3 regions of the Solibacillus silvestris genome follow, and region 3 is predicted to be linked to each of the others. Evidence: riboswitches for the same ligand, from Rfam matches in the RefSeq annotation. Region 3 holds a riboswitch; each other region holds the start of a gene.

The links. A riboswitch is a leader RNA that binds a small molecule or an ion and turns the genes downstream of it on or off. The one in region 3 is predicted to bind lysine.
Positions count from the first base shown of each region.
Region 1: another riboswitch for lysine. It lies ahead of ACTHOQ_RS03310 (aspartate kinase); the one in region 3 lies ahead of ACTHOQ_RS13340 (amino acid permease).
Region 2: another riboswitch for lysine. It lies ahead of ACTHOQ_RS06195 (transporter substrate-binding domain-containing protein); the one in region 3 lies ahead of ACTHOQ_RS13340 (amino acid permease).

Region 1 covers NZ_JBQCJW010000003.1:182,404-192,763, reverse strand. The annotation lists gene trxA (thioredoxin) at 210-524, shown strand; gene uvrC (excinuclease ABC subunit UvrC) at 625-2,415, shown strand; lysine riboswitch at 2,449-2,628, shown strand; gene ACTHOQ_RS03310 (aspartate kinase) at 2,810-4,042, shown strand; gene ACTHOQ_RS03305 (YslB family protein) at 4,311-4,727, opposite strand; gene ACTHOQ_RS03300 (succinate dehydrogenase cytochrome b558 subunit) at 5,000-5,614, shown strand; gene sdhA (succinate dehydrogenase flavoprotein subunit) at 5,710-7,455, shown strand; gene sdhB (succinate dehydrogenase iron-sulfur subunit) at 7,472-8,248, shown strand; gene ACTHOQ_RS03285 (acyl-CoA thioesterase) at 8,415-8,858, shown strand; gene ACTHOQ_RS03280 (helix-turn-helix domain-containing protein) at 8,928-9,149, shown strand; gene ACTHOQ_RS03275 (MarR family winged helix-turn-helix transcriptional regulator) at 9,223-9,666, shown strand; gene racE (glutamate racemase) at 9,683-10,360, shown strand, end outside.
Region 2 covers NZ_JBQCJW010000006.1:173,951-184,310, reverse strand. The annotation lists gene ACTHOQ_RS06225 (methyl-accepting chemotaxis protein) at 1-1,408, shown strand, start outside; gene ACTHOQ_RS06220 (5-bromo-4-chloroindolyl phosphate hydrolysis family protein) at 1,657-2,304, shown strand; gene ACTHOQ_RS06215 (toxic anion resistance protein) at 2,308-3,420, shown strand; gene ACTHOQ_RS06210 (DUF6501 family protein) at 3,472-3,669, opposite strand; gene ACTHOQ_RS06205 (amino acid ABC transporter ATP-binding protein) at 4,007-4,741, opposite strand; gene ACTHOQ_RS06200 (amino acid ABC transporter permease) at 4,745-5,491, opposite strand; gene ACTHOQ_RS06195 (transporter substrate-binding domain-containing protein) at 5,732-6,565, opposite strand; lysine riboswitch at 6,676-6,863, opposite strand; gene odhB (2-oxoglutarate dehydrogenase complex dihydrolipoyllysine-residue succinyltransferase) at 7,344-8,585, opposite strand; gene ACTHOQ_RS06185 (2-oxoglutarate dehydrogenase E1 component) at 8,682-10,360, opposite strand, start outside.
Region 3 covers NZ_JBQCJW010000023.1:4,188-14,547, reverse strand. The annotation lists gene ACTHOQ_RS13350 (RNA 2'-phosphotransferase) at 1-408, opposite strand, end outside; gene ACTHOQ_RS13345 (HD domain-containing protein) at 454-1,008, opposite strand; gene ACTHOQ_RS13340 (amino acid permease) at 1,212-2,669, opposite strand; lysine riboswitch at 2,763-2,943, opposite strand; gene ACTHOQ_RS13335 (CynX/NimT family MFS transporter) at 3,086-4,285, shown strand; gene ACTHOQ_RS13330 (restriction endonuclease) at 4,348-4,902, shown strand; gene ACTHOQ_RS13325 (nitric oxide synthase oxygenase) at 4,949-5,989, opposite strand; gene ACTHOQ_RS13320 (RtcB family protein) at 6,160-7,365, opposite strand; gene ACTHOQ_RS13315 (hypothetical protein) at 7,362-7,625, opposite strand; gene ACTHOQ_RS13310 (LysR family transcriptional regulator) at 7,812-8,069, shown strand; gene ACTHOQ_RS13305 (LLM class flavin-dependent oxidoreductase) at 8,782-10,110, shown strand; gene ACTHOQ_RS13300 (amino acid ABC transporter ATP-binding protein) at 10,133-10,360, shown strand, end outside.

The sequences.
Region 1 (10,360 bases), on a different contig from region 3:
TCTTTACGAGGGGAGCTTTTTTGTATTGGGTCAGCCGGTTAAAATTATGGGCAACGATAGTGCAGGAAAGAACGCTATAAAAATATAATCACATTAAAAAGCAACGCGAAAATTGAATGCGCTCTCATATTCCCGAGCATTTTACTACTTTTTGAATGGCAAAACATGCTATACTACAACCATATGTTATTGAAGGAGGCTATTTTATTATGGCAATTGTACACAGTACAGATCAAACTTTCGCACAAGAAATTTCAAACGGCACAGTTTTAGTAGACTTTTGGGCAGCATGGTGCGGTCCATGTAAAATGATCGCTCCAGTGCTTGAAGAATTAGATGCAGAAATCGGAAACGATGTAAAAATCGTAAAAGTAGACGTAGATAATAACCAAGGTACTGCTGCTGAATATCAAATTATGTCAATCCCATCATTATTATTATTCGTAGATGGCGAACTAAAAGCAAAAACTGCAGGCTTCATGCCAAAAGAAGCGTTAATCGATTTCATTAACGACAATAAATAATCGAATTTCAAAGAGCTGTATACCTAATAAGGTGTACGGCTTTTTTCTTGTCCGGCAATCAGTTAAACTAATGGAAAGGACATATTGAACAGGTGAGAACATGAATGCAATCATTAAAGCAAAATTAGAAATATTACCGAATGATCCGGGCTGTTACATTATGAAGGACCGTCAAGGCACAATCATTTATGTAGGCAAGGCGAAAGTGCTGAAAAATCGGGTACGCTCGTATTTCACAGGAAGCCATGACGGGAAAACGGCTCGACTTGTAAGTGAAATTGAAGACTTTGAATATATCGTCACATCAAGTGATTTAGAAGCGCTTATTTTAGAGCTGAACCTGATTAAATTGCATGACCCGAAATATAACGTGAAATTAACGGATGATAAGACATATCCTTATATAAAAATAACGAATGAACGGTATCCGCGCATTATTACGACACGAAAAGTGAAGAAGGATAAGGCGAAGTATTTTGGGCCATACCCGAATGCCTATGCCGCAAACGAAACACGGAAATTGCTGGATCGTTTATATCCGCTTCGCAAATGTACGCATATGCCGAACCAAGTATGTCTGTATTATCATTTAGGGCAATGTTTGGCGCCATGTGTAAAGGATATCGAGAAGCAAGTATATGATGAAATGATTGATGAAATTTCGAAGTTTTTAAATGGGGGCGTTGAGGAAATACAAAAAGATCTTCAGCAAAAAATGCTTGATGCCGCAGAGAATCTGGAATTTGAGCGGGCAAAGGAATTTCGGGATTTGATCACACATATCGACCAAATTATGCAAAAGCAAAAAATTGTATCGGATGATTTGAGCAATCGCGATGTATTTGGCTATGCTGTCGAAAAAGGGTGGATGTGTGTCCAAGTATTTTTCGTTAGACAAGGTAAATTAATAGAACGCGATGTTTCGATTTTCCCTATTTATAACGAGCCGGAAGAAGAATTTTTAACATTTGTCGGGCGTTTTTATGAGCAGCCGCATCATATATTGCCAAAAGAGATTTTCGTTCCCAAATCCATTGATGAAACGATTTTGCAAAAGCTTTTAAACGTAAAAGTGCAAATACCGAAACGCGGCACGAAAAAAGAGCTCGTCGACTTGGCGATGAAAAACGCGAATATCGCGATACATGAAAAATTCCAGTTAATTGAGCGTCAAGAAGAGCGAACGGTCGGGGCTTGCGAAGCACTTGCTGAAGCAATGGACATTCCGCTCCCTCTGCGCATTGAAGCATTCGACAATAGTCATATGCATGGGACAGACCCTGTATCGGCAATGGTCGTTTTTGTGGACGGCAAGCCCGCAAAAAAAGAGTACCGCAAATATAAAACGAGAGAAGCGGCGAAACATGATGACTATGGGGCGATGCAGGAAGTTATCCGTCGACGCTATACACGCGTGCTGCGGGAAAACTTGCCGTTGCCGGATTTAATCATTATAGATGGAGGCAAAGGGCAAATGGAAGTAGCTCGGGAAGTAATAGAAGATGAGCTCGGTTTAATGATTCCGATAGCAGGTCTTGCAAAAGACGATAAGCATAATACTTCCCAGCTTTTATTCGGAAGCCCGCCGGAAGTTGTACCGCTTAAGCGTACGAGTGACGGTTTTTATTTATTGCAGCGCATACAAGATGAGGTACACCGTTTTGCGATTACATTTTTACGACAGCAACGCCAGACGAATGCCATTACATCAGTGCTTGATGGCATTGAAGGGGTCGGTCCAAAACGCAAGCAGCAACTCATGAAACATTTCGGATCAGTTAAGAAAATTCGTGAAGCAAGTGAATTGCAGCTCCAAGAAGCCGGCATGCCTGCCAAATTGGCGGAAGCGATCTATCGTCATTTTCACGAAACATTATTGAATAAAGATTAGTGCTATGCTAATATAAAAGACAATTCTATATTATCCAATGATAGAGGCGCAGTATTCAATAGTACATTGCTCGAGGAAGAACAATTCCATTGACAGCAATCGAAAGGGGATCCTGCCGAAGTGAAATGCGCATTGTTCGCGTATTTTGCTGGTTGTGCATTTAAGAAATGCAGGACTGTCAGGGCTTAAATGTTCTGGAGGGCTATCCGCAAAACGCATTTAAACTTTTATTCGTATTGACGGCGACTTTCCATGAACTTGGAAGGTCGTTTTTTTGTGGGTAAGTAAGTATAAGTTCTCCAAAGAAATCCACATAAGGAAAGACAGCATTTTGCGGTATATGGCGCATACAGTGTTTTTCCAACTATTAAAATTTGGTGAGGAGCGGGATCGGATGCAGACAATCGTAGTGAAATTTGGTGGGCCGGCAATTGCGACACCGGAAAAAATCGTGCAGGTCGCAAAAAAGGTGATAAAAGAGCAGGCAAAGGGCATAAACTTAGTCGTTGTCGTTTCTTCAATGACATCCATTCGCAGGGATTTACGTCAATTTGCTGCGGAAATTACAGATGAACCGTCGAAACGCGAAATGGATGCATTAATTTCCACAGGTGCGCAAATGACAAGTTCCCTGCTCGCTTTGGCAATCCAAGAGCAAGGCGGAAAAGCGGTATCTTTCTCAGGATGGCAGGCGGGTATTCAAACGAATGAAACACACCGCAATGCCCGTATCGATTTTGTCGACATTGAGCGGATCGAACAACATTTTGAGTTCGGCGAAATTGTTGTCGTATCTGGCTTTCAAGGGATATCGGAAGCCGGAAACATTACAACACTAGGCAAGGGCGGCTCGGAAACTTCGGCGGTTGCGCTTGCTATCGCTTTAAATGCGGAACGTGTCGATATTTTTTCAATGGTGGAAGGAATTTTTACAGCAGATCCGCAAATTGTCGAAAGTGCAAGAAAGCTTCCCGAAATTTCGTATGATGAAATGTTGGAATTTGCAAACTTAGGCACACAGATTTTGCATCCGCGTTCGGTGGAGCTTGCAAAAAAATTCAATATGCCAATCGTTGTGCTCTCCAATGAACAGGACGTGGAAGGTACTTTAATAAAAGGGGATGTAAGTATGGAGAAAAATTTACTTGTACGCGGTGTTGCGTATGAATCAGATATTATTCGTTTAACGATTGGATATGATTCCTATGAAACGGCTTCGCTGGCAGAAGTGTTCAGTGTTTTGGCGGAACATGAAATCAATGTGGATATTATTGTGCAGGCAGTCATTGATGGGGTAAAGCCGACAATTTCCTTTACTATTTCCAAAGAAGAGTTTGCGGAAGCTTTACGTGTATTGGAATCGAGCAAACTATCACTTGGCTTTAGTTTTGCGGATTTTGAAGTCGGTTTGGCGAAAGTATCGATTGTAGGCTCGGCGATGGCGTCCAATCCGGGGGTGGCTGCACGCATGTTTGCACGTTTGGGCCGCGAGCATATTCCAGTTAAAATGGTCAGCACTTCAGAAATTAAGGTGTCTGTTGTCGTGCCGCAAGAGGAAATGGTCCGTGCGGCAAATACATTGCATGACGAATTCAATTTGGCAATGAAAGAAATATCGATCTCTTAAAGATGATTGCTGGAAAGGAACTTATATGTTTGTTTCCAGCTATTTTTGTCGGGATTCTACTTTATTTAGATTCGGTTTTACTTTAGCTTGCAAATGTTCCGACTTTTATGAAGGACATTCCGCTATTCCAACTGAAGCTTCTATTTTACGGTCAACTGTTTCGGCTTTATTGTTAACATGTTCCACTTTCCTGGAACCTGAATAAACATCCCCAGCAAGTCATAAAAAAACTGCTGCTCTTCCACAAAGCAACAGTTTTTAACTATGTTTAGATCTTTTCCTTTAAATCCCACTTTAAAGTGAACTTCACGTAATTTTTCTTTTCAAATTTTTCTTCATAGCATTCTGTTAAGTATCCAAGCTGCTTTTGTTTTTGCTCCGCTAAAAAGCCGGCCTCAATGCGAAAGCAACGTTGTTCGATATTGAGTGATCCCTCTTCTGTCGCCGCAAGTATGTAATGAAGTTCATCCTTCGTTTCCTTTTCCGGTATTAATTGCCCCCAGCCTGCTTCCGCAAAAAATGAAGGAAGCTCATCCATTGAAAATAACGGGAATTTGCGGGCGATTTCTTTTCCTGCCCAATATAAGACATCTTCCTCATGCTTCCCTAGAATCGACGGGAGGAGATGATCGCGAATAATTTCGTACCCAAAAGTTGGAATCGTTTTCATTTTGTACCCTTCCATAGTAAAAAACCTCTTTCATAAATTTTCTTATAATTTTCATTCTTTCCAAAAGAATTAAGTTATAAGTAGAAAAAACTGAACTTCAAACAGCGTAAACCCGTCTTTAAAATGATTATAAAATATCCTGCGTTGCCTTGACGCTAGTATCTGTTGAGAGTACAATGGACATGTCATAATATTGTACCATGATGAAATGCGCAGTCAACAACACAACGTTTACAAAATTGAGACGTTTTGCATGTGTATTTCAAGTACTAAGGGGGGTAACAGTTTTGTCGAAAGATCGTGAATTTTTATGGCGCCGCTTACACTCGTTACTAGGTGTAGTCCCAGTCGGGTTGTTCTTGGTGTTCCACTTATCTTTGAACTTCACTGCAGTCGGTGGTGAAGAGGCCTACAATAACGCAACAGGTATGATGGATTTAGTTCCGCATTGGTTATTGTTGGCGATGGAATGGATTATCATCTATATTCCATTAATGTTCCATGGATTCTATGGAGTGTATATTGCATTTACTGCAACTTACAATACGAAGCGTTTTGGCACATTCCGCAACTGGATGTTCACATTACAGCGCTTTACAGGTATTTTCCTAGTAATCTTTATTGCATGGCACATTTTCCAAACGCGTGTTCAAAAAGCATTCGGTACGGAAGTTGAGTTCAATATGATGGTAGAAATCGTTGACAATCCATTAATGTTAGCATTCTACATCGTAGGTATCGTATCTGCAGCCTTCCACTTAGCGAACGGTTTATGGGGCTTCTTAGTAAGCTGGGGCATTACGCAATCTAAAAAATCTCAACAAATCACAACTTATATTACGATGTTAGTTTTCGTAATTTTAGCGATTGTTGGTGTTGCGGCTATCGTGTCATTCGTTTAATCCCTTAACTTGATCACTAATACATAGTTAAGATGGCCTATCGGATGAATTATGAGTAAAAGTAATTAGCAATTAATGAGGAGTGAGAAATAATCATGGCAAAGAGTAAAGTTATCGTCGTTGGCGGCGGTCTAGCGGGCTTAATGGCTACGATTAAAGCAGCTGAAGTTGGTACTGCAGTTGAATTATTCTCGTTAGTTCCAGTTAAACGTTCACACTCTGTTTGTGCACAAGGCGGAATTAACGGAGCAGTTAATACAAAAGGTGAAGGGGATTCTCCATGGATCCACTTTGACGATACAGTATATGGTGGAGACTTCTTAGCGAACCAGCCACCAGTTAAAGGTATGTGTGATGCAGCCCCTGGTATTATCCACTTAATGGATCGTATGGGTGTAATGTTCAACCGTACGCCAGAAGGTTTACTTGACTTCCGTCGTTTCGGTGGTACGTTAATGCACCGTACAGCATTCTCGGGTGCTACGACAGGTCAACAATTATTATATGCGCTGGATGAGCAAGTTCGTTCACACGAAGTAGCTGGTTTAGTTACAAAATATGAGCACTGGGAATTCCTTGGTGCTGTGCTTGATGACGAAGGCGTTTGCCGTGGTATCGTAGCACAAGACTTAAAAACTGAAGAGATCCGTTCATTCCGTGGCGATGCTGTAATTATGGCTACTGGCGGACCTGGTATCATCTTCGGTAAAACGACAAACTCTGTTATTAACACAGGTTCTGCTGCATCGATTGTTTACCAGCAAGGTGCAACATATTCGAACGGTGAAATGATTCAAATCCACCCGACAGCGATTCCTGGAGACGACAAAAACCGTCTAATGTCAGAATCTGCTCGTGGTGAAGGTGGACGTGTATGGACTTATAAAGATGGTAAGCCTTGGTACTTCCTAGAAGAAAAATACCCTGCTTACGGTAACTTAGTACCACGTGATATTGCAACACGTGAGATTTTTGACGTGTGCGTAAATCAAAAGTTGGGTATTAATGGCGAAAACATGGTATACTTAGACCTATCCCATAAAGACCCACATGAATTAGATATTAAATTAGGTGGTATTATCGAAATCTACGAGAAATTCGTAGGTGATGACCCACGTAAATTACCAATGAAAATCTTCCCTGCGGTTCACTATTCAATGGGCGGATTATGGGTTGACTATGATCAAATGACTGAAATTCCTGGTTTATTCGCTGCAGGTGAATGTGATTACTCACAACACGGTGCAAACCGTTTAGGCGCGAACTCATTATTATCTGCAATTTACGGTGGTATGGTTGCAGGTCCAAATGCCGTTAAGTACATTAAAGGACTTAAAGAGCATGCGGAAGATTTACCAGAAGAGATCTTCACTCGACGCGTACAGGAAGAAACAGAAAAATGGGAAGCCATCTTAAACATGGATGGTACAGAAAACGCTTACTTGCTTCATAAAGAATTAGGTGAGTGGATGACTGACAACATGACTGTTGTACGTGTAAACGCAAAATTAGAAGAAACATACGCGAAATTAACTGAGCTTCAAGAGCGTTGGGAAAACATCAACATTAACGACACGCAAAAATGGTCGAATCAAGGTGCCCACTTCACTCGTCAGTTAAAGAACATGTTATATTTAGCCAAAGTTATGACTAAGGGTGCATTATTACGCAACGAGTCTCGTGGTGCTCACTACAAGCCTGAGTTCCCGGAACGTGATGATGAGAACTTCTTGAAAACAACTATGGCGAAGTTCGATCCGGCAACGGGCGAACCAATTATTACTTATGCCGAAGTAGACGTTTCGTTAATTCCACCACGTAAACGCGACTACTCAGCGTAGAAGGGGGAACTAAAAAATGGAAACAGTAAATACTGGAAGAACAGTTAAGTTAGAAATCGTTCGTCAAGATAGTGAGAATGGTCCTACACGTGTTGAGAAATTTGAAGTTCCTTACCGTCCTGGTATGAACGTAATCTCTGCATTAATGCATATCCAAAAATATCCTGTAACGGCCGACGGTCAAAAAACAACGCCGGTAACATGGGATATGAACTGTTTAGAAGAAGTTTGTGGTGCATGTTCAATGGTTATCAACGGACGTCCGCAACAATCTTGTTCAGCATTAGTAGACAAATTAACTCAGCCAATCCGCTTAGAGCCAATGAAAACTTTCCCGGTTGTACGTGACTTGCAAGTAGACCGTGAGCGCATGTTCAATGCGCTTAAGAAAGTAAAAGCATGGGTTCCAATCGATGGCACTTACGATCTAGGGGAAGGTCCTCGTATGCCTGAGCGCAAACGTCAATGGGCATACGAACTATCTAAATGCATGACTTGTGGTGTATGTATGGAAGCATGTCCAAACGTGTCTGAAGGCGCTTCATTCATCGGCCCAGCTCCATTATCGCAAGTACGTTTATTCAACACACACCCAACTGGTGCAATGAATAAAGACGAGCGTTTAGCTGCAATCATGGGCGACGGTGGTCTTGCAAACTGTGGTAACTCTCAAAACTGTGTAGCTGCTTGTCCAAAAGGTATTCCTTTAACAACATCTATCGCTGCATTAAACCGTGCAACAACAGTTCAAATGTTCAAGAACTTCTTCGGTTCTGACCATATGGTTGACTAATTTCAGTCAGCTTCAAGGCTCTCACTTCGGTGGGGGTCTTTTTTTGATGTTTCCGTTTCTGCCTGCAAGCTAAAAAGTGTATTCTTTTCCAAAACTTCATTTATTGCTATAATGAATACATATTCATTATCAGGGGATGATGATTTACTTAAAAGGAGGAATTTTTATGCGGGCTACATATATTCAGGATGTGACAGAATGGATGGCGGGTTTTTCGTTTTCGACAAAGGTAAAAGTGCGTTTTTCGGAGACCGATATGTATGGGCATGTGAATAATACAAAGGTGTTTGCATATTTCGAATTTGCGCGGATTGAGTATTTTAAAGCGTTAGGATTCGAATTCACAGCAGAATCAGGAAATAAAAATATGCTGGTTGTAGCAGATATCCAATGCGATTACTTGAAGGAAGTATTCTTCGATGAGGAATTGACAATTTTTGTGAAAACAGCATCAATTGGCACTTCATCAATGGACTTGCATTATATGGTGAAAAATAAAAAAGATGAATTATGCTATACAGGGCGCGGAACACTTGTACAATTGAACTATGATACGGGTAAAGGAGTCCCGCTATTAGAGGAGCAAAAAAAATTATTGCTCGGGAAATAGTTAAATGCCCTCACCTGCTTTGTATATTCGACATAATGTACAAAGAAGAGGATAGGAGGGTGTTGCAAAATGAATCGTCCGCAGCATCGTTCGCTGTTAACGAAAAGAGAACGCGAAATTTTTGAGCTTTTAATAAAGGACTATTCAACCCGGGAAATATCGACCAAGTTAGGCATTAGTGAAAAGACCGTTCGTAATCATATTTCGAATACGATTCAAAAGCTAGGTGTATCAAGTCGTACGCAAGCGATTCTTGAGCTTCTAAGACTTCAGGAATTGTCAATAAACTGATTGGAGACTTGCTATTTTTCCTAAAAAACTTCAAAATAGAACTATGAAGCATATCGGGGAGTGAATGGAATAGATGAAAGATCAAAGCACACATAGCTCTGAATCTGTAGCAATCCTAGAAAAAGAATTAAGATATATTTCTCACTTGATTAAACAGAAAGGTCGCGAAATATTAAGCAATTATACGATTACACCTCCGCAATTTGTTGCATTGCAATGGTTGCATGAATCTGGTGATATGACGATTGGTGATTTGTCGACGAAAATGTATTTAGCATTTTCGACAACGACTGATTTAGTGGACCGTATGGAGAAAAGTGAATTGGTTCAACGTGTACGAGACGAAAACGATCGACGTGTTGTACGTATTCATCTTTTGCCAGAAGGGGAGCGAATTATTCAAGAAGTAATTATAAAGCGTCAAGAATATTTACGTGAAATTACTGAGGAATTTAACGAAGAAGAGTTTGAGCAATTATCAAGAACTTTACAAAAATTACATTTATTAATGAAATAGGATAGAGGCGGTACAAGTGAATGCCCCAATTGGTGTAATCGATTCTGGAGTTGGCGGTTTAACCGTTGCAAAAGCGATAATGGAGCTTTTGCCAAATGAAACAATATATTATATAGGCGATACGGCGCGCTGTCCTTATGGGCCCCGTTCAAAACAAGAAGTGCGCAACTTTACATGGCAAATGGCAAAAGTGCTTGAAAAGATGAATGTGAAAATGCTTGTCATTGCGTGTAATACAGCGACAGCCGTTGCATTGGAAAGTTTACAGAAGCATATGCCATTTCCAGTTTTAGGTGTAATTAATGCGGGAGCACGAGCGGCAATAAAAAAGACGAGGAAAAACGAGATCGTCGTACTCGCAACAGAAGGCACGATCAAAAGTGGTGCATATGAGCTTGCGGTAAAATCGTTGTCGACTAAAGCGGCAATTATACCGCTTGCGTGCCCAACTTTTGTTCCGCTTGTTGAAAGTGGCGAATATGAAGGGCAATTTTCTTATGACCTTGTTGCGAAAGGTTTAAAGCCGTTGGAAGAAGTACGTTTCGATACAGTCATTTTAGGCTGTACACATTATCCTATTTTACAAAAGCAAATTGAAGCGGCAGTCGGGCCACATATTCATGTGCTGTCATCTGCCGAAGAAACGGCAAAAGATGTCGAAGCAATTTTAAGCTATAAAGGGCAACTGCGTACT
Region 2 (10,360 bases), on a different contig from region 3:
CGTTTTACGGGAAAATCGGTTTGAACCTGGAAAGTTAATCGTTGTTTTCAATCAATTTTCTTTTTATATTACGACATTAGTTTTACATAATTTTGGGATAAAGCCCCCTGTAGCATTTAAATATATGAAATCTGTTTCTGCTGCTGTCAATATTGAACAGGAGCTGCTGATCGAGGTGATGACTGAACGCCTAGTCGAAAATGTCATTGAAGAACTTGCATCTTTAACAGATGCCAACGCAAATATTATGTATATGAAAGACTTGATCCAACGTCTTGATACACAATCCGACGATATCGCAAGCTCGACCGCCGCATCACAGCAATTGGCTGCTTCCATTGCGGAAATTGCCCGTTCTTCCACAAATATTGCGGAAAAGACAAATGAATCAGTAGAAAACGCGGCAAAAGGAAAGCAATCAATCGAGCATGCATTGCAAGAAATTTTCACTACAGAAGAAACATTCACGGAAATTGTAAATAGCTTCAAGCAATTGCAAAGGCATGTAAATGATATTGAAAGTGTCGTAACATTGATAAATCAGATTGCCGACCAGACGAACTTGCTTGCGCTCAATGCTTCTATTGAGGCGGCGCGTGCAGGCGAACACGGAAAAGGTTTTGCCGTCGTTGCGCAAGAAGTACGGAAACTGGCCGAAAATACAGTTTCGGCGTTAGGGGAAGTTTCAACAAATGTCCAATCATTGAAAAACTATTCCAATGATGTAGCAAGTTCCATTTCTGAAACGACGACGATTATTCGCGAAGCGACAGATGAAGCTAAGGAATCATTGCCATTATTGAATTCAATTGTCGAGATTATTGAAAGCATTAATATGGATGTGACTGCCACGGCTGCCGCTTCTGAGGAGCAAGCCGCATCAATTGACGAAATTTCGATGCGCATGGTTCAGATTTCGAATTTGCAGGAGGATATCCGCCTGTTTGGAAACAGCACTTCCGCCGATATTCATAAGTTAGGTATAGAAATTACACGCTTCCGAAATGAAGTAACGACAAATAATAATGTACAGCTTTCTAGTATTTCTCTATTATTGCTTTCAAAAGCGGATCATATTTTATGGAAATGGCGTGTTTACAATATGTTCTTAGGTTTGGAACAATTGACTCCAGCAGAAGTATCTTCACACCGCGATTGCCGTTTAGGGAAATGGTATACATTGGAGAAAACGAAAGCACGCTTCGGAAACCATGCTTCTTACATAGAACTGGACCATCACCATGAGCAAGTGCATATTTCAGCAAAAGCAGCTGTTGAACAATTTAATGCAGGCAATCCTGCACAGGCGGAAATTCACTTGCAGGAAATCGAACAAGCTTCTATCCATGTAATTGGATACATCAATGACTTAATTAAAATAATTGAAAAAGAGCGTTTGCTTCATTAATATCTGTTTCGCGGGGAGTGTCCAGAAAGTTTTGCGGAGTGCTCCCCTTTGCATGTTTTAAAACTTTTTACTTTGTTATAAAGCAAAAAATTGATACGATTAGAAAAACATCTCTTTTAATTATGATGAAATGTATATTCATTTGAGCGAATTTCCCGAAAACATATTTTTTTCCGCGGAACTCAGAATGATTGAAACTTTTTTTTGTTTCGTACGTAACAATAGTATCGAGTAAAGGAGGTACGAAAATGCTTGGTCCTATGAATTTTCTCACACGCCACTTAATAAATTTTTTAGTTTTTATTACAGCACTTGCACTTACTTTCATCAATTTCTCGGGTATAGTGACGATGCTTGCGCTACCTCTTGGAGTAGCAGCGTATTTTATTAGCAATAAAATTACATTCGCCATTCAAAAATCAACCCAAAGCAAAAAGCTCGGACTGTCAAAATCGGAATACAATTTAATCGAAGCACAGCTAAAACAAGCACGTGCGCATATTCAGGCATTAAATCAACAATATATCCGGGTCCGTTCTGTGCGTTCATTCAAGCAAATAAGTGAAATGTCGAAGCTTGCAAAACGCATCATTAATATTGTGCAAACAAACCCTCATAAATTTTATGCGGTGGAAGACTTCTTCTATGCGCATTTGCCTTCAGCGGTTCAGCTGTCGGATAAATATACATTATTGACGAAAGAGCAGGTTCCGGGTACGGATGTTCATTTGGCATTGGAAGATACCCGTAAAACATTAAAAGAGCTTCAAATAACGATAGAGGACGATTTGAAAAATGCTTTATCGTCTGATATCGAAAACTTAAAAATCGAACTTGACTTTGCAAAGATGTCGAATGAAAAACGAAAAGATCGATTAAAAATCGGCGGTGAGTAGTAAATGAATATGATGAATAATCCATTTGATGCCTTTACGACGAGTGAAAATGTGGACTTGCAAGTCAGTAAAGAACAATTTGCGGTGAATGTTGCAAACAATGCAGCCTCACCGCTTTTCGCATCATTATCCAATCAAATGAAGCAACGGGCATTACAATTGGCCCAAAACATGGAGCCGAAGCTATATGAGGATGTACTGGCATTCGGCTTGCCTGCCCAGGAGGCATTAAAAAAGTTTACAGCACAAATGCTGCAATACATCCAACGCAAAGATATGCGTAAAGTCGGTGAAGTGTTATCCGACTTAATGCAGCATTTGGAAATGATTGATCCGGATGCATTGATCGATCAGGAAAAAGGCTTCTTTGCAAAGCTGTTTAGCCGTTCGACACAGTCCATTCAGGAAGTAATGACACATTACAATAAATTGAGCAAGCGGATTGATCGTTTAAGCATTCAATTGGAATATAACCAAAATGCCCTTTTGAGCGACTACCAGTTTTTAAATAAATTATATGCAATGAATGAACAATACTTTCAGGAAATCAATATTTATATTGCGACACTAGAAATAAAAAAGCAGCATATGAGAGATGTCTTGCTGCCCGCCCTTCAAAAAGAAGCGGCGGATGGCCAAAATCCATTTAAGCAGCATGATCTAAAGGATGCTGAAATGCAAATCGAGTGGATCGACCGCCGTATGTATGATTTAGAGCTGTCACGCGAAGTTGCAATACAATATGCTCCGCAAATCCGCATGATTCAGCAAACGAATCAAATGCTGATCGAAAAAATTCAAAGCTCCATCATGACGACAATCCCTTTATGGCAATCACAAATTGCGATGCTTTTAAATATGAATAATCAGCGCCGCGCCATGCAATCACAGGAGCGCCTCATGAATGCATCCGAGCAATTAATGCGCAAAAACGGGAAAATGCTTGAAGTGTCGCGCAGGACCGCCAACCGTCCAGCGCTATCGCATACCGACATCGACCGCTTCAAACAAACACAGCTTCAACTGCTGCATGATATTGAAGATACATTGCGCATACATGTGAAAACAGACGAAAAACGCCATGAAATCGAGCACACGATTTTAGAGCAAAAATAAAATTCGGGGTGCATTAAAAGCCATAATGACTTTTTAATGCACCCCGTGTTTTTATGCGAAATACTCTTTATAGTATCCGCCAACTTCACCCGTGTTGTCGATGACAAAAATAAATTCTTCGGTCTCGTTTTTCACTTCATATTCTTTCCCTGCCGTTAATACATTCGATACTAAATATTTTGATGCATTTGTATGTACACATTTTACTGTACGAATTGTCGCTGCATCTTTCCAATTTAAATGTAGCATGTTGTTCCCTCACTTTTAGCTTATATCTATACTCTCTTATTTTATACGATTTTTCCGTCAGAGGAAAGACTCGGCTATACAACTTTTCAATAAAATGTGGATTGATGCCTTTTCCTTATCGAATTTCATCGGATATTTTTATTTTCTTCACCTGTTGCCGGTATTGAAGGAAGTATTATTCCATGTTAAACTCACAAGCAGAGGTGGAATTTATGGCATTTGGTAGTGTTCCAATGTGGTTTTTCGCAATAGCGATCGCTTTTGCAATTATATTTATACTCGTAAGTGAATGGAACTCAAGAAATTAAGCTCGCTTAAATATGCGAGCTTTTTCTCATTAACGCAATGTCCGTTTTAAAAATTCCTTTGTGCGTTCGTGTTTCGGATTGACGAGCACTTCATTTGGATGCCCTTCTTCGACAATGACGCCTTTATCCATAAAGACGATACGATCAGATACTTCTTTCGCAAACTCCATTTCGTGTGTCACAATGAGCATCGTGTTCCCTTGATCTGCCAGTTGACGCATCACTTTTAACACTTCCCCGACCATCTCGGGGTCAAGTGCAGATGTTGGTTCGTCAAACAGCATCACATCAGGGTCCATCGCTAACGCACGCGCTATGGCCACACGCTGCTTTTGTCCCCCTGATAAATGTTTCGGTTTCGCATTTTTATATTGAGCCATTCCAACAAGCTCTAGATATTTCAGCGCATTCTGCTGTGCCTGCTCTTTCGTCCGATTTAACACCTTTATTTGGCCAACAACACAGTTATTCAGCACATCCAGATTATTGAACAAGTTAAACTGTTGAAAGACCATGCCTAAATGTGTCCGGTATTTCTCGATATTATGACCATCATGCAAAATGTTTTCGCCATTATATATAATTTCGCCTGCAGTTGGTGTTTCAAGTAAATTAATGCAGCGTAATAATGTCGACTTTCCTGAACCGGAAGAACCGATAAGCGTCACGACCTCTCCTTTGTTCACTTGGAAATTGACGTCCTTTAAAACTTCATGTTCGCCGAATTTTTTATTTAAATGGTTTATGCCAATTACAATAGTCATGCATTATTCACCGTCCTTTTCTAGCTTGTTTCCAGTAATGAGTTCCACTTTATATGCAGCAGGTCCATCCATTTTCTTTTCGAATAATAGTAAGAAGCGTGTTACTGTGAATGTCATGATAAAATACAGAATCGTTGCGATGAAGAATGCTTCGATATATTTATAGTTGCTGCCCGCAATCGAGTTTGCCGTAAAGAACAGTTCCACGACCGAAATTACGCTTAATACAGATGAATCTTTAATATTCATGACGAACTGATTTCCCGTAGCAGGCAGAATATTGCGCGCTACTTGCGGAATAACGATATGAATCATCGTTTGCAAGTGATTCATCCCGATTGCTTGCGCTGCTTCAAATTGCCCTTTATCGATTGATACAATGCCGCCACGCACATATTCAGCCATATATGCACCCGTATTTAAACTAATAACGATTGAGGCAGCCAAAAAGCGGTCAATATCAATCCCCATATAGACTAAGCCGTAAAACACAACCATCGCCTGTACCATCATCGGCGTGCCGCGGAATATTTCAACATAGGCTGTTAATATAAAATTCACTAGTTTAAACAGCATTGTTTTGATAGTTTTTTTGCGTTGTGGGATTGTATGCATAATGCCGATGAAAAATCCGATAAGCGTACCGCAAATTGTTCCGATGATTGCTAATAGAAGTGCGGTCCAAGCTCCACGTACGAATAAATCCCAGTTGTTCGTAAACAAGTTCCATGCTGATTCCAAAAATGCCATAGTCTTGTCCTCCAATTCTTTTATCTTTATACTTTATATGTAAAAAGTTATGTTTTTAATAGAAAAAGGTTGTCTCCCGTTTGCCGGCAAGACAACCTTTTATAATCACTTATGCAGAGGCATAGGTGAGCCGGGATTCGACATAGCGCCTTCATTGAAAATTCATATTTGAATCCCTGACATCCATCGGAGGCAAAATTATAATTAGCACTCACGCTTACTACAATTATTGCTTCACGACTATTGTGCTGCTGGTTGATTTGCAATTGCGTCTTCCATGAATTGTTGACGCTCTTCTTCCGAAATTTCAGCTAAAACTTTGTTGATTTGTTCACGTAATTCAGAGCCTTTTTTTAATCCTACTGCTACAGCTGTCGATGCTTCATCCGCTTCGAAGTTCGGCTCTGGAACGATGTATTTAATGTTTTTTAATGCCATCTCAGCGGAAATGCCTTCAGGACGCTCTGATACATATGCATCAATCGCACCTGATTGTAATTGAACGCGCATTGCGCCAAAATCCGTTGCTGCTACTTGCTTTTTCACACCTTCGATTTGGTCGATTACATCATAGTGTGTTGTCGCTTGTTGGCCTGTAATTTTAGCGCCTGAAAAATCGCTTAGCGATGTAGCATTTGCGTATGGTCCATCTGCTTTTACAACGATGACATAGTCGCTTGTATAATAGTTTTCTGTGAAATCGATTGCTTCCATGCGCTCAGGCATCGGCGACATGCCCGCAATGACTAAATCAATTGCCCCTGATTGCAATGATGGAATCAAGCCATCCCAATCCGTTTTTACCACTTTTAATTCCATATCCAAACCTTCCGCAATCTTTTTCGCGATTTCCACATCATAGCCTGCCGCAAATTCTTTTGAGCCATCAATCGGCACGCCACCGTTCGAATCGTCCTTCTGCGACCAGTTGAATGGTGCATAGCCTGCTTCCATCCCTACTTTTAGTACTTTTTTGTCCGAACCACTCTTAGTTCCTTCATCACTCGCACCACATGCAGCAAGTACAAGCATTGTCATCATTGCAGCAACCAGCATTAATAATTTCTTTTTCATCGTAAATTTCCCCCTTATCATTTTTCAGCTTTTCATGTATACAAAAAACGACCTAAAGCAATTTAGGTCGTTAATATGTATAAATAAGCCCAAATCCTCTACAGATCCCATTTTGAGATAGCACAACTCAATCATCTGGAATGCGATGACTGAGACAGTTCTGCAATTATTCACTGCAGACCCAGCATTATTAACTCGAGCATTAATAAAACTTCGGCGATATTCCCTTCTTTTATAGTTCATAGTCAGCTCAATGACTCCATATAAAACTAATAAATATCGCGCCTCTACCTCACGTAGTTTGTGAGGTTTTGTTATGAAATTGATACGTTTATATTACATTATTGCGATATTTCTGTCAACAGGCAGTTTTCTGAAAGTTAACCTCACAATAAGCAACCATTTTTCGCTGAACCCACATTTTTATACATATGTCGGTCTATCCCAACAAATGAAGTATTGAAAGACCCTCTGTAAATGTAAACGTTTCATCACTTCTGCAGAGGCGCTGAAAACTGTGGTTGTTTCACTTTTAATAAAAGCCCTTCCTCCGTATTGGGCAAAATTCGCAATTGCTGAGGGCGATTTTGGCTCTTAATTAAGTAATGAGGGGAAAAATTAGCGGAGATTTTTCGCTTATTTCCGCAATAGGATCCGTTTCGGAATAAATAAGCGGTGATTTTCCGGTTATCCCAAGGGAAATCCTCCATTTTATGCCTGGCACACGAACAAAAAACCACCCTGCAAATGCAAAGTGGTTTTTCGAAAGCTGTATTAATTATGAATTCAACAATAAATCTTCTGGGTTTTCGATCATTTCTTTTACTGTTTTTAGGAAGCCAACAGAATCTTTACCATCGATAATACGGTGGTCATAAGACAATGCCACATACATCATTGGGCGGATTTGAACTTCGCCATTTACAGCTACTGGACGGTTTACGATTGAGTGCATACCTAAAATACCAGCTTGAGTACCGTTCATGATCGGTGTTGACATTAATGAACCGAACACACCACCGTTAGTGATCGTGAATGATCCGCCTGCCATATCGTTTAGGCCTAATTTTTTGTCGCGTGCTTTTGCAGCTAAACCAGCGATGTCTTTTTCGATTTCAGCAAAGTTTTTAGCGTTCGCATCACGGACGATTGGAACTACTAAACCTTCTTCTGTTGATACAGCGATGCCGATATCAAAGAAGTTGTTTAAGTGAATCTCATCACCATTAATTTGCGCGTTTACATAAGGATATTTCTTAAGCGCCGCCACAACCGCTTTTGTAAAGAATGACATGAAGCCTAATTTAATGTCGTTCGCTTTTACGAACTCATCTTGTTTACGTTTACGTAATGCCATAATGTTTGTCATATCAATTTCGTTGAATGTTGTTAACATTGCAGTCGATTGTTTTACTTCCAATAAACGTTTCGCAATTGTTTGACGGCGACGGCTCATTTTTTCAACCGTTACGCGGTCCGTATCACCTGCTGGAGTGAAAATCATAGGACCATTGCCTACTGGTGCTTGAGCAACTGGAGCTGCTGAAGCAGTACCATGTGCCGCAACATCTTGTACACGGACACGACCTTGTGGATCCACTGGAGAAATCGCTGCTAAGTCGATACCCTTTTCGCGTGCTAATTTACGGGCTGCTGGTGAAGCGATAACGCGCTCCCCAGAAGTTTCTTCCACTGCTACTGGAGCAGGCGCTGCTTTAGGTGCTTCCTGTGCTGGAGCAGCTGCCTCTTCTTTAGCTGGTGCTGCTGGAGCAGGTGCTGCGCCTTCGCCAGCTTCCACTACTGCGATTACTTGACCAACCAGTACAGTGTCGCCTTCTTCAGCTAAAATTTGAGTTAATACACCCGCTTCTTCAGAGATGATTTCAGCGTTTACTTTATCTGTTTCCAATTCTACGATGAATTCGCCTTTTTCTACGCGATCTCCAACTTTTTTCACCCACTGGGCAATTGTACCTTCAGTAATTGATTCTGCTAATTCAGGGACTTTAATTTCAGCCACGTTCATATCCTCCTTTAATTACGCTACACAATCATTGTATAGCAAGCTACTCCTGCTTTGCGGATGGAGTAGCTCCGTATCAGTCAATCGATAAAATTACTTTTCAAGCGCTTCGTTTACCAGTTTCGCTTGTGCTGCTTTATGTGAGTCGCCGTCGCCTTCAGAAGTGGAGCTCATTGCAGGACGACCTACATAGCGCACTTTTTTGCCTTCAGCGATTTCATATAATGTTTCAAGAACATATGTCCATGAACCTTGGTTTTTCGGCTCTTCCTGTACCCAAACGATTTCTTTTACGTTAGGGAAACGAGCGATAATATCTTTTACTTGCTTTGCAGGGAATGGATAAATCTGCTCAACACGAACGATGTGTAAATGATCAAGACCTTCGCCATCTTTTACGCGCTCTGCTAAATCAATCATCACTTTTCCTGTACCAAGCACTATTTTTTCCACGGCCGCAGTATTTTTGCCTAAACCTTCTTGCTCGATCACTTCTTGGAAGCTACCTGTTGCAAGTTGCTCAGCGCTAGCCGCTGCTAGTGGGTGACGTAAAAGTGATTTTGGTGAAACGATCACTAATGGACGAACCCCTTCAGTGCCTAATAATGCCGCTTGACGGCGTAATAAGTGGTAGTAGTTTCCTGCGTTAGAACAGTTTGCTACAAACCAGTTGTTTTCAGCCGATAGTTGTAAGAAACGTTCCATGCGGCTAGATGAGTGCTCTGGACCTTGCCCTTCGTAACCATGCGGTAAAAGAAGAACGAACCCGGATTTTTGGCCCCATTTAGAACGTGCACTTGAGATAAAGTTATCGAACATTACTTGTGCCATGTTCGCGAAGTCACCAAATTGAGCTTCCCAAACAGAAAGTACATTTTCGTTTTCTAAGTTATACCCATATTCATAACCAACAACACCTGCTTCAGTAAGCGGTGAGTTATAAACTGTGAATGAAGCTTTTACACCTTCAACATGATGCAATGGTGTAAACTCTGAACCGTTGTTTTTATCATGTAACACTAAATGACGTTGAGAGAATGTCCCACGCTGCGCGTCTTGACCAGTGAAACGAACTGGTGTGCCGTCTTGCGTGATTGTTGCATATGCTAAAGTTTCAGCATGGCCCCAGTCAATTTTCGCCGAAGCAAATGCATCACGGCGTTTTTCCAGAATTTTACCCAATTTGTTTTGTGGCTCAAAACCATCCGCAAATACAAGTAAGTCTTCATTAATTTTGTTTAAGCGCTCTGCATCAACTGTAGTATCGATCTCAGGGAACTCAACTTTTAATTCTTCCGGCATATCAGGCGTCAAGTGCTCGTCTTTTTCCGCCATTTCTTTTACGTGGTCATATGCAGCTTGCATTTCCGCATAGATTTTTGCATCCAATGCTTTTACTTCATCAGCAGATACAACACCAGCTTCCGCTAATTCTGCACCATACAATGCGCGAATCGGCTCATGTTTTGCTACTAATTTATATGTTTCAGGGTTTGTTACTGTCGGGTCATCTGTTTCGTTATGACCGTAACGACGGTAACCGATTAAATCGATTACGATGTCTTTGTTGAACTTTACACGATATTCCGCTACAAAACGTCCAACAGCTGCAACTGTTTCAGGGCTATCAGCATTCACGTGAATTACTGGAATATCATACCCTTTAGCTGGATCTGATGAATAAGTAGAAGAACGTGAATCATACAGCTCAGTTGTGAAACCGATCATATTGTTCGCGATAATTTGTACTGTACCACCTGTTGTAAAGCCTT
Region 3 (10,360 bases):
AATTATTTGCCCTTGCTCAAAATTTGCTTTGTCCTGTTCTTTAGCAAACTTTGCGTTATTAGCCGCTTCTAACTGATACGTGTTTAAAGAAGTATAAATAAGAGATTCATTATGCTGTTTTTCAAGCCATGCTTCGAATTGCAAGAATCCTTTAAACTCGCGCGGCGCTCCCATTATTTCACTAAAATAAAGCTCCTGAAATAGCTCTCTATTTACTAATGACTCTGCAAAAATCTGCTCGCTTCTATCCTCTACTTTAAAAAAGGGCACGGCATTTGCACTAATTAAAAAGACGCGGGATTTGTACGGATTGCCTTTTGTTAAAAACGGACGAAATGCCACAGTTTTTCCGTCTTCCCCCATTAGCCATTGATGCATTTTTTTATAAAACCCTGCTGAAATAGGCATCTTTATTCACTTCCTTATCAATTACATATCGGTCGGCGCATTCCGCTAAAGTAGCTGCACCTTCCCGAATAGCTTATCTATTGCTTGTTCAAACGGCAATACTAATGTTGCAGTAGGATGATAGATTTTCGTTTCATCCAGAATACTTCTATAGTACCATTCTTGGCTTTCTTTTGGCGCATTAAAATTATTCCATATATTATCGCCAAATTGCAGCATCTCTGTATAAATAGATTTTATATTATGGATTTTTTCCGCTAATAATATGGCCATTTCATCAGATGACCTTTCTTTAACCCGCGCAATTACATCCTCTTTACGGATTTGCCAAGAATAAGTTTTCGGCATTTCCGTCAAAGACTTTACTAATGCTACAATTTCCTCATCAAATTGTGACAACAATTCCTGCTCTGCAACAAGCTCATCTTCTAATATATCATGCAGCAAGCCTGCTGCTACTACTGTGTCATTATATCCATTGCTTTTTAAAATTCGCGCCACTCCGAATAAATGTGTTGCATATGGAATTTGCATCGCTGTACGATGTTTCCCTTCATATTTAAGCGCAACATATTGTGTCGCTTTGTCCACTATATTCATAGTCGATCCCCCTCTTTTATTATATCATTCATCGGTTATATATTCGGAAAATAAATGGGGCATTCCATCTATAACCATTATTTTGGAAAAGAATTTTTATCGGCGCTTTTTTGTCGTTAATTGCGGCTCGCATTTTATATATTTTACGCCGATATTAAAAAGAAACGTAACGAAAGCCTATGCTCACATTACGTTCCTAAAATTCATTTATTCGATAAATCGCAGTCCATTAATGGGACAATTTTTGTTTTATGCTTTACTTTATAGCCAAACCATAAAGCGGCAAAAAGTGGCAAGCCGATATAGGAAACGACAACACCATACCAGTCAATCGTACCGCCTATAAATGCCATATAGTTCTGGCCCAATACGACAATCATACATAATGTGAATGCAAACAGCGGGCCGAATGGGAAGAAGCGTGATACGTACGGCAAATCGCTCAATGACTTTCCTTGTGCGACATATGCGCGGCGGAAGCGGTAATGACTAATAGCAATGCCAAGCCATGCGATGAAGCCCGACATACCCGAAGCATTCAACAGCCAAATATAAACGACGCCATCACCGAAAAATGATGCTAAAAACGCCAACGAACCGACTGCTAAAGTAGCTAGTAACGCATACATCGGAATGCCGCGCGCAGTGACTTTCATAAACAGTTTAGGCGCTTTCCCGTCCACCGCCAATTGGTATAGCATACGGCTAGCAGCGTAAAGGCCCGAGTTGCCGGCAGATAACATCGCCGTTAAAATAATCGCATTCATTACAGAAGCCGCGAACGCAAAGCCCAAGTTTTCGAACACTAATGTAAAGGGGCTTGTGGCGATGTCTTCTGACAAAAGCCGGGAATCTGTATACGGAATAAGCAAACCGATTGCCCCGATTGCGAAAATATAAAACAGCAAAATACGCCAAAACACCGAACGTACCGCCTTTGGAATGTTTTTGCCCGGGTCATCTGTTTCGCCGGCTGTCACCCCAAGCATTTCCGTTCCTTGAAATGAAAAACCAGCAGCTAAAAAAATACCGAACATCGCCAGGAAGCCCCCATTGAATGGTGCATCACCTTCAAAAAAGTTTTTGAAGCCAACTGGATCATTTCCTCCTAAAATTCCGAAAATCATTAAAAAGCTGACAATGATGAAAACAATTACTGTAGCAACTTTAATCATAGCAAACCAGTATTCCGCTTCACCAAAAGCTTTCACAGACGCTAAATTAAATGTCAGCACGACTGCGATAAATAAAACGGTCCACAAAATCGACGAGCTTTCCGGGAACCAATATTTCATAATCAACGATACGGCTGCGATTTCAGCCGCAATTGTAATTGCCCAGTTGTACCAATAATTCCATCCTAATGCAAAGCCAAGCGCCGGGTCGACAAATTTCGCTGCATACGTACTAAATGAACCGGATGTCGGCATATAAGCAGCCATTTCTCCTAATGATGTCATTAAAAAGTACACCATAACCCCGATTAATGCATAAGCCAGCAGTGCTCCACCTGGACCTGCTTGTGCGATGGCTCCCCCTGATGCCAAAAATAAACCTGTACCAATCGTGCCGCCTAACGAAATCATTGTTACATGGCGACTTTTCAGCCCTCTTTTCAGCTCATTTTTAGAGCCGGGCTGATCTATTTTTATTTCACTCATTTAAATTCTCCTTTAAATCGCTTCTGATGGTGCTAAAAACAACGAAAAGCCGCCACAAGTTAATGTGACGGCTTATATAACACCCCATCAAACTTGAAAGATAGCTCAACACATGCTCACACATGTGACAGTTCTGTTCCTTATCGGAGACAGCCCCAGCATTATTCTTTAGAAGCAGAATAACACTTCGGCAACCATTCCTTTCATAAAGCTTCATCGATTCTTCTCAATCTCTGCTATACTAGTTTTAACGGTTGCGACCTCTACCTCATGCAATATGAGGTAATTTTATTAAATTCAATAATGTCTCATAGTCTAACATAACAATTTTTTGATCGCAATGCCTTTCCCTTTTCCCTTTTCTTTCGACTATTCCAACTATTATGACATTAAAACTAAATATAAAGGAGTTTATAATGGACGCTAAACAACAAATACCAAACAGCAAAAAAATACTATCCAATAAATCGCTTCTCTTTTTTATAATTGCCATTTTCCTATTCGCCACAACTTTACGGACACCAATTACCGTTGTTGGGCCGATTATTTCCTTTATTAGGGATGGACTTGGCATTTCGAACGGATTGGCAGGTTTTTTAACGACTATTCCTTTGCTTGCCTTTGCTGTCGTATCACCTTTCGCACCGCGCATTGCCCGCAAATTCGGAATGGAGTGGACATTATTTTACTCGGTCATTTTACTTTGCGTCGGCATTATACTGCGCTCGATAGGCCTGACATCCTTGCTGATTGTTGGAACAATTTTAATCGGGGTGGCAATCGCCTTTGGCAATGTGCTTATTCCAAGTTTTTTTAAATGGAAATTTCCATTACATATCGGGTTATTAACAGGGATTTATTCGGTATCGATGAATATTTCTTCGGGTTTTGCTGCAGGCTTCAGCTATCCGATGGCTACAAATTCAGGTTGGCAAGTCGCTTTAGGCTTTTCCCTAGTGTTAGGCATTGTTACATTAATCTTTTGGCTGCCGATTTTAAAACAACCGAAAATCGCGCTTAGCCCTGCTTCTGCCCAGGCAGAGAAAAAGCAGATGTGGAAAGTGCCCCTCGCTTGGGCGGTTGCGGGCGCAATGGGCTTCCAGTCTTTTTTATTCTACTGCACCTCTACATGGCTTCCTGAAATTTTTATTAGTCAGGGATTGGATGCGGCAAGTGCCGGCTGGATGGTATCTGTTATGCAGTTTTCGCAGATCCCGATGACCTTTATTATTCCGATTCTCGCAGAAAAGCTCGTTTCACAGCGTCCTATCGTATTTTTCTTTACGTTTTGCTACTTAATTGGCTTCGCCGGGATTTTCATGGAATGGACAAGCCTTGCAATTTTATGGATGATTTTTTTAGGTTTTGCAGGCGGCGCTTCATTTGGCTTAGTGCTCATGCTCTTTTCATTGCGTACTGAATCTGCTTATGATGCGGCTGAACTTTCAGGTTTCGCGCAGTCAGTCGGCTATTTCGTTGCAGCAATCGGACCCGTACTATTCGGCTATGTGCACGATTTGACGGAAAGCTGGTCCATACCGCTTCTATTGTTTATCGCAATTTCGATTCTGTTATTTTTAACTTCGTTTATGGGCTCAAACAATCGGACAATATAACCAAACATATGTACCCTTTTATGATATAATCATTATGAGTAAATTAAAGGAGTACAGAACTATTGCGCAAAAAGAGAAAACGAAATAAAAAACGGTTGCCGGTCATTCCGTTATTTTTCATCACAATCGCTGGTGCTGCAGGCTTTTATGCGATGAGAACATTGGAAGGGATCGGAATCGGAATCGCCGCTTATTTCGTGCTATATATCGCTTTTAAAATATGGCTGAAGTCACGCAAGACGAGCAAGCTACGAAAATCCGGCATTCGGGAAGTGGATAAAATGAGCGGTGAGGATTTTGAAAAGTTTTTAGGCGAATTATTTAAACGCCGCGGCTATAAAATCCGCTATACTGCAACGAGTGGCGATTATGGGGCTGACCTCATTTTAAAGGATGGAAAAGATGTCATTGCAGTCCAGGCAAAACGGTATTCGAGCACGGTCGGGGTAAAAGCTGTGCAGGAAATTATCGGTGCGGTGAAAATGTATGATGCAACAGAAGCATGGGTTGTGACCAATAGTCATTTTACGCGCCAAGCCGAAAAACTGGCCGACATTAATGATGTGTATTTAATCGATCGTGATGAACTGATTCAAATTATGCTGAATAAAAGATAAAGGATTATGTTCAAAGTCATTTTAGCTTTGAACATAATCCTTTTATTCAATATGGTCCATTTTGATAAAAATAGTTTGGCTTTTTAATCGTGTTCGCGATCGGCTCGTGATAAAGTTCTGCCGTTGCGGGCGACAATGGAGGCACAAGCCATACCCAGTTTCCTGTGACATCACGGCTGTTTGCTCGCTCTTGCTGCTGGAAAAGCTGAAACTGCTGGGCTGCTGTATGATGATCAACAATGCTTACACCCGCGTTTTTATAAGAATGCAGCACCGCAATATTCAATTCTACAAGTGCACGGTCTTTCCATAGCGATGCGTTAAACGTTGTATTTAACCCTACTATTTCCGCAACTTTCGGTAAAAAATTGTAGCGATATGTATCCGCTAAATTACGAGCGCCGATTTCTGTCCCCATATACCAGCCATTAAACGGTGCTGCTTGAAAATCAACGCCCGCCACATTAAAACGCATACTCGAAATGATCGGCACTGCATACCATTTCATATTGAGCCCCGAAAAATCATAAACCGGATGGATAATCGGTACTTCAAGCACACTTTCTTTTGGAAGGTCAAAATAAAGTGGCTCCCGGTCATCCACTTGGATAACGAGCGGCAATACGTCATAATTTGTGTGCGCGCCTTGCCAGCCAAGCGTTTCACACACTTTCGTAAATCCCACTGAATCTGAATCCCCTACAATGCCTTTTGCCGTTTCATAGCCTGCATAGCGAATAAGCTGATGGTTCCATATTCGGACACGGCCCGGATCAAATAATGTAATGGCCGGCCGTATTTTCCCGTTATTTGTTGCATAGTCAATATGTTTGACGAGCGCTTCGAAAATTTCATGCTCATTCAGTAAATGCCGCTGATCAAATACCGTTAAACTATTCCAAAACAAGCGTCCAATGCATTTATTGCTATTGCGCCATGCGACACGTGCGCCGTAAGTTAATTCTTCCGTCGTTAACGAAAACGAAGGCTCTGCTGCTTCATGCAGACGGTTTTCGAGCCATTGTTCACTTTGCTTCATTTCTTGTTTATATAAATGCAGAAATTCGTTTAATTCTTGCTTATGCATGAAGTGTAGCCCCCTTCTCCCTTCATTTTGCGCCGGTTTTAAACGAATCTCAATAAAATGAGGCAGAAATCAAACATGTATATTTCATACATGACTAAAATTGTTCAAAAAGTAATGCTTCTTTCAAAACAAAAAAATATGCAAATTTATTTATGCATTTCTTTGGTCCATTATTTCTTCCATTTATCGCTCGCTTTGAAATTATAGACGGGCGTAATATGCTTTTGAATTGTGACCGTTTCCCCGATTTGCCCGATGATTTCCTGCATCGGCTTATATGCCATTGGGGCTTCGTCGAGCGTTTCTTCACTTACAGAAGTCGTCCATATCCCTTGCATCGTTTCTTTAAAATCATCCATCGACAGATTCTTCATCGCTGCCGTCCGCGAATAAATACGGCCTGCTCCATGTGGGGCGGATTCATTCCAGTCGGTATTCCCCTTGCCGATGCATATGAGCGAACCATCCCGCATATTCATTGGAATGACTAGCTTTTCATCCTTTGATGCACGCACTGCTCCTTTTCGCAAAATCATCGCATCCGTATCTATATAGTTGTGCACAGAGTCGAATTGCGTTGTATATTCCCATTTCATCTGCCCCGCAATTGTTTGGGCGATATGCTGGCGATTTTCATGCGCAAACCGCTGGGCCAGTTTCATATCGCTAATATAATCATTGAACAAATCGCCTTCCAAATACGCTAAATCCTTTGGCACCTTCGGATTTTCCTGCTTATATGCTTGGATCATCGGTTGGATTTCTTGGTGATGCCCCGCTTCCTTTAGCATTTCAATTTTTTCCGCTAAATCCTCGCGCTGCATAGATTCAAACGCACGTTTTTGATGCCAGTTTGCAACCTTTGCCCCTACATAGCGCGAACCTGTATGGATCAGCAAATAATGAACACCCTCATCATCTATTGCAAGCTCGATAAAATGATTTCCTCCCCCTAATGTGCCAAGAGAGCGATTTGTATAATCATTCTGCAAGCCATGCGCTATGAAGTTTTCATTGTTAAAAAGGTCCGCTTGGCGCATTTTTGGAGCCTCTTCGTGAATAGCATTTCCACTTGGGACGAAGCGTCGGATTGCCCGGTCCAGCTCATTAAAATCAATTGTCCCTGTGCCAATTTCGGAAACGAGTACCCCACAGCCGACATCAACACCGACTAAATTCGGCACGGCACGATTATTCAGCTGAATCGTTGTCCCGATGACACAACCTTTTCCCGCATGGTAATCCGGCATAATGCGCACTTTCGTCCCTTCCATGAATGACTGATTGACAAGCTCCTCAATTTGCCGCATTGCCGTCTCTTGTGGTGTATTCGTATAAATTTTGGCGTTTGTATATTTCCCATTAATTTCGATCAAGTATGTTCACGCCTTTCTTTTTTTAATATCAATAGACCAAATAATAAGAGTGCGACGACTAAATAGCTTCCGAATAACAGCATCGGCGACTCGCGCGTAATAACACCGAATGTAATTTCAGATTGCAGCACCTCAACATTTGGCGCAAATTGAGGCCGATACAATAGCGTTTGCATAATTCCGAATAAAATTTGTGCCGCGAAATAGAGAATATGTAAAAGAAGTGCACCGATTAATGCGAACAAAATTTTGCGTTTCATCCAATACCTCCCTCTTTGATTGAATAATTCCCATTATTTACGCAATGGAGTGAAAATAAGTTTCATAAAATTTCTCCAAACAGGAATATTAAATAAAGGGAGATAGCTAATACTTCAAAACTATTTAATTTCGCTTGCAATTAAACCTACTATTCTTATAATCTTAATAAAAAGAGGTGGTAAAATGTGAATATTGATTATATTGAATCATTTATATACGTTGTAGAGTATAAAAGCGTACATAAAGCTGCAAATGTACTATTTTTATCACAGCCTACCATTTCAGCACGCATTAAATCACTTGAGGAAAGTTTGAACGTAAAATTATTCATTCGCAATGGACGTCAGTTGAATTTATCGAAAGAAGGACAGTATTTTCTACCCTATGCCCGAGAAATCGTCGATATTTACCGAAACAGTCAAGTGAATATTCAATCAATTTAAATAAATCCCGTGGACACCATTTTTTCAAATGGTGTTTTTTTGTTGCGAAAAAGCGCTTGGGATACACAAAGGCCCTGAAAATTTCGGGGAAATCTAGGCTTATTTTATTTTAAGCGGAGCGGCAAAACAGCAACGATAAATAAAGGCAGATTCTCTTAGTTTGAAATGAAGGGGGATCTGCTGTTAACGGTCGGGAAATCTGTTTAAGTACCCCCAACAATAAATAGACGGAAAAATTCCCCTTATAAAAAAAATAGAATAGAAAACAGCCTAAATAGACGGAGAAATTCCGCCTATTGATCCGAAAAACATAAAAATGGATGATTTTTCTTTGGATAACCGGAAAATCTCCCCTTATTTCCCCCGAAACGAGCCCTATTGCGCAAATAAGCGGAAAATCTCCGCTTATTTTTCCCCTCATTACTTAATTTCGAGCCAAAATGAACCTCTATCAGGAAAATGCAAATTTTATTCAATTCGTGAGAGGGGCTTTTATTAGAAACGTAATAAAAATCTCTCTTTTCACATTGAACAGAAAGAGTCTTTTTCCCCTAAAAATTTTAATGAACAAAATTCCCCAACATCCCACAAGCCCCTCTTTTCCCTAATAGAAATTTCCTATCAGCAGCCCTCTTGTATTAATTATCAGAATAATGTTACGATTCATTCACCAAAAAGAATAGTAAATCAATAGGAATTAAAGGAGATGGGAATAGTGAAGAAAAAGCAAGTACATTTCGGTGCAATGATCCATGGAGTAGGCGGCAATATTTCAAGCTGGCGACATCCTGAAGTCAATCCAAAGCAAAGTGTGGATTTGCAATTTTACACAGAGCAGGCTCAATTGGCAGAGCAAGGTAAGTTTGATGTTGTTTTTATTGCAGATGGGCTTTTCATTAATGAAAAATCAATCCCGCACTTTTTAAATCGCTTTGAACCTGTAACGATTTTATCTGCGCTTGCTGCCGCTACAAAAAATGTTGGCTTAGTAGGAACTATTTCCACTTCTTATAGTGAGCCCTTTAATGTAGCGCGACAGCTTGCTTCCCTAGATTTAATCAGCAATGGGCGTGCAGGCTGGAATGTCGTAACGACTCCTCTTGAAAGTACCGCATTGAATTTCAGCAAGAAAATTGAGGATCATCCGTCACATGCAGAGCGCTATGAAATTGCAAAGGAATATTTGGATGTGGTCAAAGGGCTTTGGGATTCCTGGGAAGATGACGCATTTATCGCAAATATTGAAAAAGATTTGTTTTTCGATAAAGATAAGCTCCATGTGCTTGATTATAAAGGAAAATACTTCAATGTACGGGGACCGTTAAATATCCAGCGTTCACGGCAAGGGCAACCAGTTATTTTCCAGGCAGGATCATCTCCTGCAGGGATCGAGCTGGCCGCAAGAGACGCCGATGCAGTATTTTCAGCACCGAGTTCAATTGAAGAAAGTAAGGCTTTCAAACAAAAATTAACGAAGGCTGCTCTGGAAGCAGGTCGCAATTCCGAACAATTAAAACTGTTCCCGGGCATTTCCCCTATTATCGGTGAGACGATAGAAGAAGCAGAAAAGCGTTACTGGGAAGTTGCCGAGCTTGTATCGGATGAGAAAGCACTTGCTTATTTGGGACGCTATTTCGATCATCATGACTTCAGTCAGTACAATATTAATGCCCCATTCCCTGAATTAGGCGAGATAGGGCGTAACAGTTTCCAGGCATTCACCGATCGCATTAAACAATATGCGAAGGACGAAAAACTGTCATTGCGTGAAGTTGCCCTTCGTGAAGCGACACCACGCACGAGCTTTATCGGGACACCTGATCATATTGCAAACGAGATTATTCGCTGGATTGAAGCAGATGCCGCAGATGGCTTTATTATTACGACCGTTGCACCAAACACGTTAAAAAATTTTGTTGAAAAAGTGGTGCCGATTCTCCAGCAGAAAGGATACTACCGTGAGCAATATCCTGCTTCGACTTTACGCGAAAACCTAGGCTTGCCTATTAAGGAAAATCGCTATACGAAACAGCTTATTTAACGATGAAAGGAGGAGCCACTGAATGATCAAGCTAGAAAATCTTCAGAAGAGCTTCGGCAAATTGGACGTTCTAAAAGGCATTCACCTTGAAGTGAACAAGGGTGATATTATTTCCATTCTCGGTCCTAGTGGCTCAGGCAAAACGACATTGCTTCGCTGCATCAACTTTTTGGAAAAAGCAAATGAAGGAACTATTTCAATTGACCGTTTATCAGTTGATGCGAAAAATGCGTCAAAAAAGGATATTATT